DNA from 3 places in the Bacillus sp. C-3-6 genome. Region 2 is predicted to be linked to each of the others. Evidence: riboswitches for the same ligand, from Rfam matches in the RefSeq annotation. Region 2 holds a riboswitch; each other region holds the start of a gene.
The links. Region 2 has a riboswitch for thiamine pyrophosphate ahead of thiC (phosphomethylpyrimidine synthase ThiC). Riboswitches for the same ligand answer to the same signal wherever they lie in the genome.

Region 1: it holds a riboswitch for thiamine pyrophosphate, as region 2 does, so the genes downstream of both, thiT (energy-coupled thiamine transporter ThiT) here and thiC (phosphomethylpyrimidine synthase ThiC) in region 2, are expected to answer to the same signal.
Region 3: it holds a riboswitch for thiamine pyrophosphate, as region 2 does, so the genes downstream of both, thiM (hydroxyethylthiazole kinase) here and thiC (phosphomethylpyrimidine synthase ThiC) in region 2, are expected to answer to the same signal.

The regions. Positions count from the first base shown of each region.
Region 1 is NZ_CM137247.1:4,555,770-4,558,944, forward strand. Features, by position in the region: gene feoB (ferrous iron transport protein B) at 1-581, opposite strand, end outside; gene ACW0JX_RS23455 (FeoA family protein) at 578-805, opposite strand; TPP riboswitch at 1,000-1,101, shown strand; gene thiT (energy-coupled thiamine transporter ThiT) at 1,188-1,859, shown strand; gene ACW0JX_RS23465 (sensor histidine kinase) at 2,067-3,175, opposite strand, start outside.
Region 2 is NZ_CM137247.1:4,939,461-4,942,635, forward strand. Features, by position in the region: gene thiC (phosphomethylpyrimidine synthase ThiC) at 1-1,508, opposite strand, end outside; TPP riboswitch at 1,623-1,738, opposite strand; partial or broken gene ACW0JX_RS25490 (L-lactate permease) at 1,810-1,881, opposite strand; gene ACW0JX_RS25495 (transposase) at 1,927-2,196, shown strand; gene ACW0JX_RS25500 (hypothetical protein) at 2,673-2,975, opposite strand.
Region 3 is NZ_CM137247.1:434,565-437,739, reverse strand. Features, by position in the region: gene thiE (thiamine phosphate synthase) at 1-527, opposite strand, end outside; gene thiM (hydroxyethylthiazole kinase) at 542-1,351, opposite strand; TPP riboswitch at 1,424-1,536, opposite strand; partial or broken gene topB (DNA topoisomerase III) at 1,747-2,322, shown strand; gene ACW0JX_RS02230 (type I restriction endonuclease subunit R, EcoR124 family) at 2,600-3,175, opposite strand, start outside.

The DNA of each region.
Region 1 (3,175 bases), 380 kb from region 2:
CTCGGATGCTCATAATTCGCTGTCTCTAAAAGAGCAATTACTTCTCCAATTCCTTCATCCATTTGTACACCATATGAAATAAGGAATGGCTTTTTCTCCTTTTTGTCATTTTCTTTAAGAGTCGCAAGTAGTTCTTCACAACCTTTTCCACTTCTTGCAACGACAGGAACGACTGTTACACCTAATAGTTCTGATAATCGTTTTACATCAATGACAATTCCTCTTTGCTTCGCCACATCAACCATATTTAAACCAATTGAGACCGGCTTACCAAATTCAAGTAATTGCAACGTTAAATGCATATTTCTCTCAAACTGCGAAGAATCTACAATATTTAACATATGATTAAATTCTTCTGTTAATAGAAAGTTTGTTACAACACCTTCATCACGTGAAACTGGATTTAAATCATACACACCTGGTAAATCAATTAATGTTCCTTGTCTATCTTTTAATTTACCAACCTTTTTTTCTACTGTTACACCGCTCCAGTTTCCTACGTATTCATAAGAACCAGTAAGTGCATTAAATAATGATGTCTTCCCTGTATTCGGATTCCCTAGCAAAGCTACCTTATTCACGCTAATTCCACCTTTATCATTTTCGCGTCACAATGACGAATACTAATTAACTGTCCACGACACTCCAATGTACAAGGACCTTTGAACATCGCTTTCTGTTTCAAGCGAAGTTCGCTTCCTTCCGCAAGACCGAAAGCAGCTAGTCTACGCTTTAATAGCTGATCTAAAGACTGAATACTTTTTACTAACACTTTCTCTCCAATTTTAATATCTACTAAGCTCATAACCTTCCCCCTCAGAAGAGAATGATAATTATTTTCAAAAAAATTATACCACACCCAATTTCTCTTGTACTATACCCTTTTGCTTCATATTTATTAACATTTCGCTACAATTCTATTTCAATTATTGTCATACAGCATTTGTTTGCCATTCTCATCCATTTCGCTTACAATAAACAATAGCAAATAAAGAATCTCGTTATCACTGGGGGAGCCATGCCGCTGAGAGGGAACACTTCGTTCCGACCCTTCGAACCTGTTAGTTAATGCTAACGCAGGGATTGTGCAAACGTCCGAAATACATACCTCATTTTTATTTACGTATTTCGTATCCTCCTATGATATCTATTCTTTTTTGTACAACTTGGATTTAGGGGGAGACAACATGCGTAACACCAATTTACAAGCGATGATCGAATCTGCTATTCTTGCAGCCTTCGCCTTGGTCATCGACATTTTACCACTTTCAATCAAAATATCAGCAACAGGCGGTTCCATTTCATTTGCTATGATTCCTATTTTTATTATCGCATACCGCTGGGGCTTCAAAATGGCTTTCTTAGGAGGCTTAATTTGGGGATTATTACAAATTGTCGTAGGCGATGCCATTATCGTCACACCAATTCAAGTATTAATTGAATACTTTGTTGCTTTCGCATTCATTGGATTTGCTGGTTTATTCTACCGTCCAATTCAAAAGGCGCTTTTAGCGTCAAATGAAACTAGCGAAGAACAATCAAATTTAGGTAGCCGTAAAGACAAACCTTCATCAAAACCAAACCAAGGAAAGAAAGTAATTGGATACATTATCGTCGCTACTTTTATCGGTAGTCTAGCTCGTTACTTCTGTCACTTTATCGCTGGTATCATTTTCTGGGGACAATATGCACCAAAAGGCCAATCGGCTTTCCTATATTCTTTAATATTTAACGGTAGTACAATGATTGGTTCCTATATTCTATGTACCGTTTTACTTATATTTTTATTTATCACTTCACCACGCTTATTCAAAAGCATCAGTGCTTATCAAATGAATACACAAAAAAAGGGCGCTTAATGAGCGCTCTTTTTTCATATCGTAATATTAATTAAAAATACAATAAATGCGCAAAAGAAAATAAATACCATTATACTTAGCCAATTGCTATGCACGGTTCATCGACTCCTTACATAACCTCATATTCTAAACAAATTATACTGATTAAAAATAAAGATTAGGTAAAGATAATATGAAAATAATTTAAAAAAACGTAGATTATATTTTCTACGCTTTTTTCGGTAAATAGAAATAAAATAACACACCATCTTCTGTATTTCCTGCCCCATATTCAGTATCATGTAGTTCTAAAATATTCTTTGAAATGGCAAGCCCAAGCCCCGTCCCACCTTGTGAACGCTGACGAGCTGTATCCACTCGATAAAAACGATCCCAAATTTTATCTAATTGTTCTTCTTCAATGTGAGTACCTTTATTTTCAATGCACACTTTTATACGATCCTTCTCATCTATTGTAGAAATAATAATATCTTCTTTATTTGGTGTATAACGTATGGCATTCGTAATGAAATTCACGATGACTTGTTCAATCCGGCCTTGATTTGCAATCACTTCAAATGAACATATATTTTTATGAACACGAAGCTCTTTTTTCTCTATTTCCACAGATAGATGTTCACATATGTCTTCAATTACTGTATCAATATAAAACGAATCCTTTTTCATTTTATATGTACCAGATTCAAATTTAGCTAACTCAAGCATATCCAAAATTAACGTATCCATTTTGTCTACTTCTCTCTCCATCGCCTGAAAATAATAATCCTTTTTATGCTCAGCTACCCCGTCTTTTAAAATAGAAATACAGCTTTTCATAATACTTAGCGGTGTTTTTAATTCATGTGAAACACCAGAAATGAATTCTTTTCGCGTCTTTTCTAACTTTCTTTCCTTTTCAATATCTTCTTCTAACTGCCCAATATGCGAATGGAGTTTATTTGATAGCACATTAATATTTTTCGATAAATCTCCAATTTCATCTTTTGAAGTAATCGGTATTTTTTCTGTAAAATCTAATTGTGCTATTTTCTTCGTCGTATCATTTATTTTTAATAATGGTTTTGCAATTTGTTTTGAATAATAAAACGAAGCTAAAAAAATAAGAACGACTACAAATGCAATGATATAGATGTAATAATCTTGCACCATTTGTACAGCTTCATCTACGGGCTGTAAAGAAGCCATCGCATAAATATATGTTACTGATCCATCTTTTTCTTTTATTGGTTTCATTAATAATTTATATTTTATATCATTCTTTTCATAGTCCATTGTCTTTGTTGAATACTCTATTTGATTACTCTCTTTTAGTAATA
Region 2 (3,175 bases):
CAACGGAATTCGAAGCGTGCTTTTGAAAGTGCATCATCACGCTGATGAGCCGTTTTATGTCCTTTCGCAAGATCAGCCGCATGCGCTGCAATTTTGTACGTAATAACACCCGTGCGTACATCATCTTTATTCGGTAAACCTAAATGTTCTTTCGGCGTTACATAACAAAGCATCGCCGTTCCAAACCAACCGATCATCGCAGCTCCAATTGCCGATGTAATATGGTCATAACCTGGTGCAATATCTGTCGTTAGCGGCCCAAGTGTGTAAAACGGCGCGCCCTGACAAATATCAAGCTCTTTCTCCATATTCTCTTTAATTAAGTGCATCGGTACGTGTCCAGGTCCTTCAATCATAACTTGCACATCATGTTTCCAAGCAATTTTGGTTAATTCGCCAAGTGTTTCAAGCTCAGAAAACTGTGCTTCGTCATTTGCATCTGCAATAGACCCTGGACGTAATCCATCTCCAAGAGAGAACGAAACATCGTACTGCTTCATAATTTCACAAATCTCTTCAAAGTGAGTATATAGGAAGTTTTCTTTATGATGGAATAGACACCACTGCGCCATAATCGAACCACCGCGCGAAACGATACCTGTCGTACGCTTTGCCGTGATTGGAATGTAACGAAGCAATACACCAGCGTGAATTGTAAAGTAATCAACGCCTTGCTCCGCCTGCTCAATTAACGTATCACGATATACTTCCCACGTTAAATCTTCTGCAATTCCGTTTACTTTTTCCAGCGCTTGATAAATCGGTACAGTTCCAACTGGTACAGGCGCGTTACGAATAATCCACTCACGCGTCGTATGAATATTTTTACCTGTAGATAAATCCATAATCGTATCTGCACCCCAGCGCGTTGCCCATGTCATCTTCTCTACTTCTTCTGCAATCGAAGAAGATACAGCTGAGTTTCCGATATTCGCGTTTACCTTCACATGGAAATTACGCCCGATGATCATCGGTTCAGCTTCTGGATGATTAATATTCGCTGGTAAAATAGCGCGGCCTTCTGCGATTTCCTTACGAACAAACTCCGGCTCTACCCCTTCACGAATCGCAACATACTCCATCTCAGACGTAATAATGCCATTACGTGCATAGTGCATTTGCGTAACGTTTGCACCTTGCTTTGCTCTAAGTGGCTTGCGATCCATCTGCGGGAAAACAGGTGTATGTTTCGAAGCCACTTTCACACCGTCATCCTCTGGTTTCACTTCACGCCCTTCGTATGCTTCTACATCACCACGCCCCAGAATCCAAGAATGACGCGGCGTTGGAATTCCCTTTTCCAGCTCCACTTTATACGCCGGATCCGTATAAGGACCGCTCGTATCATACACACGGACTGGAGGATTTGGGATGCCGTTCGTTTCGCTTTGTTCAATCTCACGCATCGGCACTTTCATGCCTGCGCGTGGTCCATCCACATATACTTTCTTACTCCCTGGTAAACTCGATTTCAATTCAATTTGCTCAGCTGAAACAGACTGTTTCATAACCTTTGTTGCCTCCCCTGTTCGTGACAAGGACGAGATATGGCCAGCGCATGCCAAAATAAAAAGAGCCAGGTCCATAAAAAAATAAGGACCTGGCTCATAAAAGACATCATTATGTAAAGCCGTTAACTTCCCTACGCTGGTACGAGCCAGATCAGGTCCAAAGGGTTAAGAAGATCACGCGCTTCTCTCTCAGCCTACGCATACGTTAGGCACCCCTAGTTTATCACTGATTTAATTTTCAATACTTTCCCATCATACACGATAATCTGAAAAATGCAAAGGTTATTTCTTTTTCTCTTTATGGAATCATCCACGTTAAATAATATGCTTGAACATACCTCATAATACCAACAATAATTACGAAGAACACCCTATTGTAAAAATAGTTTATGACTTAACATGGGAGTTTAAAAACATCTTCACCACAAAGAGTATTGAGAATTTCGACCATTGTATTGAGAAAATGAAGAATACTAATATACAAGAGTTTAAGAGCTTTACGAATGGATTAGCCGGGGATATTGAAGCTGTCAGAAATGCGGTAACTTATGAGAATAATAATGGTCTTGCCGAAGGGAGCATAAACAAGTTAAAGCTTATTAAAAGAATTATGTATGGTCGATACAAATTCTCCACATTGCGGACAAAGATTCTACTTTTGGAGAGAATGAGACTTTTCAACTAACTCCGGAAAGAACCATTTTTTACTTGCCAAATACATTCATCAGTCCCGTTTGACAAAGAGCCTTTGTCTCTGCTGCATTTCGCTACAACTGCTACCTGCCATACAACCTGCAATAGAGATAGGTAACAATTTACTATACAAGGAACAAAATTGACCTGCTCCTCCATTTAGTGATTTAACTACCTTTATTATTCAGTGCTAAAACTCAAAGAAAAAGATCTTACATTTATTGTAACATTTTTCCTTAATACGTTAATTATTTTTTGTTGTCTTGTTAGTTAAAGGGGTACTTAGTACAAAAAATAACCGTAGATAGTAGCACGAACACTGTTCTTGTTATAATTAATTTTTTTCAGAACGTCTATAATCCTCTTTTAAAAAATATATGTAAATATAATAAAAAACGAATGATTAATAGAAATATTCTACACCACTCGTTTTTTATCGGACTTCTTTTTACTGTACTTTTATTTTCTTTATGAGTTATTAGAAAAATAATTGTCTATATAAGTCTTTATTTTTTCAAAATTCTTTTCCATAAATAAGATTGCTGGTACTTCAATTATTGGAAGATTATTTTCATTATCAAAAGCTGGACACGGTTTGGGAACTACCAAATAGTCAACTGAGTTTTTATCCCTGATATAATTAATTGAAACATCATAATACTTAGAAAAATATTCCTTCAAATCATTCTGATTCCTTAAAAATGGTAGAGAAAATATTGAACCATAATTTATACCAGCGTCGACAATTAATACAAAGCATATTTTTTTCATGATACACCCTCCTCGTATAATAAGTTTTAAGTTAATAACTGTTCCTTGAAAATTAAATAGTTTTTATCTTCAAGAGCTACATCAAAAAAATGATGTATGGGTAAAATTTAGTCTTGGATACTGGGGGATTTCTCCAGATAATGGAAGTGTGGAAATGGATCCATCGGGAATATGCTTACTCCTCCTGTAGTTCGACCACG
Region 3 (3,175 bases), 720 kb from region 2:
ATCCCACCAATACCAACGATTGGCACTGTAATTCCTTGTTCTCTAAAATAAGCTAATCCTTTCGTTCCTTGAACAGCTTTCGTATCTTTTTTCGTACTCGTTGGGAAAATAGGTCCAACGCCTAAATAATCTGCTCCGTTTTCGATTGCAAAGCGTGCTTCTTCAATTGTATGAGCAGATACACCGATAATTTTATCTCCCATTTTTTCACGAACAGATGTAATTCCTTCATCATCTTGTCCTACATGAACACCATCTGCATCTAATTCAATGGCTAATTCTACATCATCATTTACAATGAAAGGAACACTATATTCCTTACAAAGCGTCTGCAATTCTTTTGCAAAGCGCACTCTATCTCCTCCGATTAAAGAACCTTCCCCCTTCTCGCGAAACTGAAAAAGTGTCACTCCACCATCTAATGCTTCTTTCAATACAGCTAAAGGATCCCTCGTGCAGTTATTACTTCCCATAATAAAATACACTTGTAATAACTTAGACATCTTCTTTGTTTCAATGCGCATCATGTGTTTCATCCCCCTTACTCTAACTCCTCAATCTTTCCATACTTCTCAATATCACCAGCAGTAGTATTCGCTAACTGATTTAAAAATTCAATTTGGAAACTACCAGGCCCTTTTTCTACTGTTTTAACAGCTGCCAGTTCCGCAGCTACACCATAAAACGTTAATGCGGCTACTGCTGCTTTTACATAATCTTTTTCTACTGCTACAAATGCTCCTATTACAGAAGTTAGTAAACAACCTGTTCCCGTAACTTTCGTTAAAATAGGGTGACCGTTTCGAATAACAATAGTTCTCTCTCCATCTGTAACAACATCTTCTTTTCCAGTAATGACCGCAACTGTATTTAGTTCGTCTGCTGCCTGCCTTGCAATACTTACAACATTGCCATTTCCAGTACCAGCGTCTACCCCTTTAATTTCCCATTTCTCATTAATAACGTTTGCTATTTCAGCCGCATTGCCGCGGATAATTGCTAAATCTATTTCGGCTGGAATATGTCTCGCAACTTCTGTTCGATACGAAGTTGCTCCTGCACCAACTGGATCAAATAGTACTGGCACATTGTTCACATTTGCTGATTTACCAGCAAGTAACATCACTTCTACTTCCTCAGGACGAAGTGTTCCCATATTTAATACTAACGCTCCAGCAATGCTAGCCATTTCTGCTACTTCTTCTTTTGCATACGCCATTACAGGCGATGCCCCAAGTGCCAACAAACCGTTAGCAGTAAAATTTGTTACAACAACATTTGTAATATTATGAACGAGCGGATTAGATTCTCTCACCAAATCCACTACTTTACTAATTTCTTTCATATTCATCCTTTTCATCTCCTAACTATAATGATGGGAGATACACAAAAAGACACTTTGCGCGTACGCAAAGTGCCTGAATATGTGCTTTTACACTCTCCCTACGCTGGCATTATCCAACAGGTTCAAATGGTCAATGACGGACTAGTAGCCATACTCTCAGTTTGTATCCACAAACTCCCATGTGTTTCTTATTCATCTACTTCAAAGTCTACTCTTATTCTAGTAAAATAACAAGTTCTTTACTTTTTCTATTTAATATAGAAGCAACTGATAAAGTGAAACTTTAATTAGTTGGGATTTTGTTCCCTCCATTAAAAACCGATCAAATATGGAGCGAAACTGAATCTCAAGAAGATGTATGCTATAGTTAACGTATGGAAATTTGAAAGGATGTTTTTAATATGTCAAAAAGCGTTGTAATCGCTGAAAAACCTTCCGTTGCACGAGATATTGCTCGTGTACTGAAGTGTGATAAAAAAGGAAACGGCTATCTTGAGGGTAATAAATATATTGTAACTTGGGCTTTAGGTCATCTCGTTACATTAGCAGATCCAGAAAGTTATGATGTGAAATATAAAAAGTGGAATTTAGAAGATTTACCGATGCTACCTGAGCGTTTGAAATTAACGGTTATTAAACAAACTGGTAAACAATTTAATGCTGTAAAAAGTCAGCTACTTAGAAAAGATGTAAATGAAATTATTGTAGCAACAGACGCTGGACGTGAAGGGGAATTAGTCGCACGCTGGATTATCGATAAAGTTAAGCTAAATAAACCAATCAAACGTTTATGGATTTCTTCTGTAACCGATAAAGCAATTAAAAATGGTTTTGCAAATTTAAAACCAGGTAAAGCCTATGACAATTTATACGCTTCAGCAGTTGCACGTTCAGAAGCTGACTGGTATATCGGTCTTAATGCAACTCGCGCTTTAACAACTCGCTTTAATGCCCAGTTAAATTGCGGCCGTTGCCAATTGTATCCTGTCAATAGCTAGGGTGAAATTAATTTTACTAGTATTTATAAGACTTGTATGAATTACACCCAAATAATTCTGGTTGTAATTGTTGTTTCATACATTAAAATATTATATTTTCCCTCCTCAATCCGTCCCCTCTTATATAAAATATTCGTAACTACTCAACCCATAGTTAAGAGCCAAGGAATGTATATCCTCGACTCTTATAATCAAACATATTCTGTTTCTACTGGTTATTCTTCGTTTTCACAGGCACTTCAAAGCCATCATCAAGTTAACTATATTTTTGCTTAATTTCAGCAATCCACTCTGGAAGTTTGATAGTTAGTGTCATATTATGCCTTAACAAATTGCCAGCCGTTTGATTGGTTGCCTTACTAAAATCAACACTACTAATGAGTTCAGTGATGTAAGGAACAACATCAGACTGTGAAATAGAATATGAATTCACTGATTTTCCAAGTAATTCACTATCTAGACCCCACTCCGAAGAAAAATTAATAACCGTATTCTGTAGCTTACTTGCTTTCCAAATTTCGAATGCCTCATCAAATTCCAAACCGCTCGATAAGTTACCAGGCACAAGCTCAGTATCCACAAATTCTTTCAATAACTGTGCTTGCTCATATTCCCCCATGTTACTCAACTCTTGAATTTGTTCATAAATAATACGGAGTGTTTCATTATCCACCTTTTGCACGCCGTTCGGTGAGGTAACTTTTGAACCAATTAAACTAAGAATATGATTCGCATCGATTACTTGTGTTCCCGCTAACTTAGTTTTTCCAACAAGCGTATTAATTGGTGTCGGCGGAGGTGGAGTTCCTGGCTTCCAAGTTAAGTTTTTATA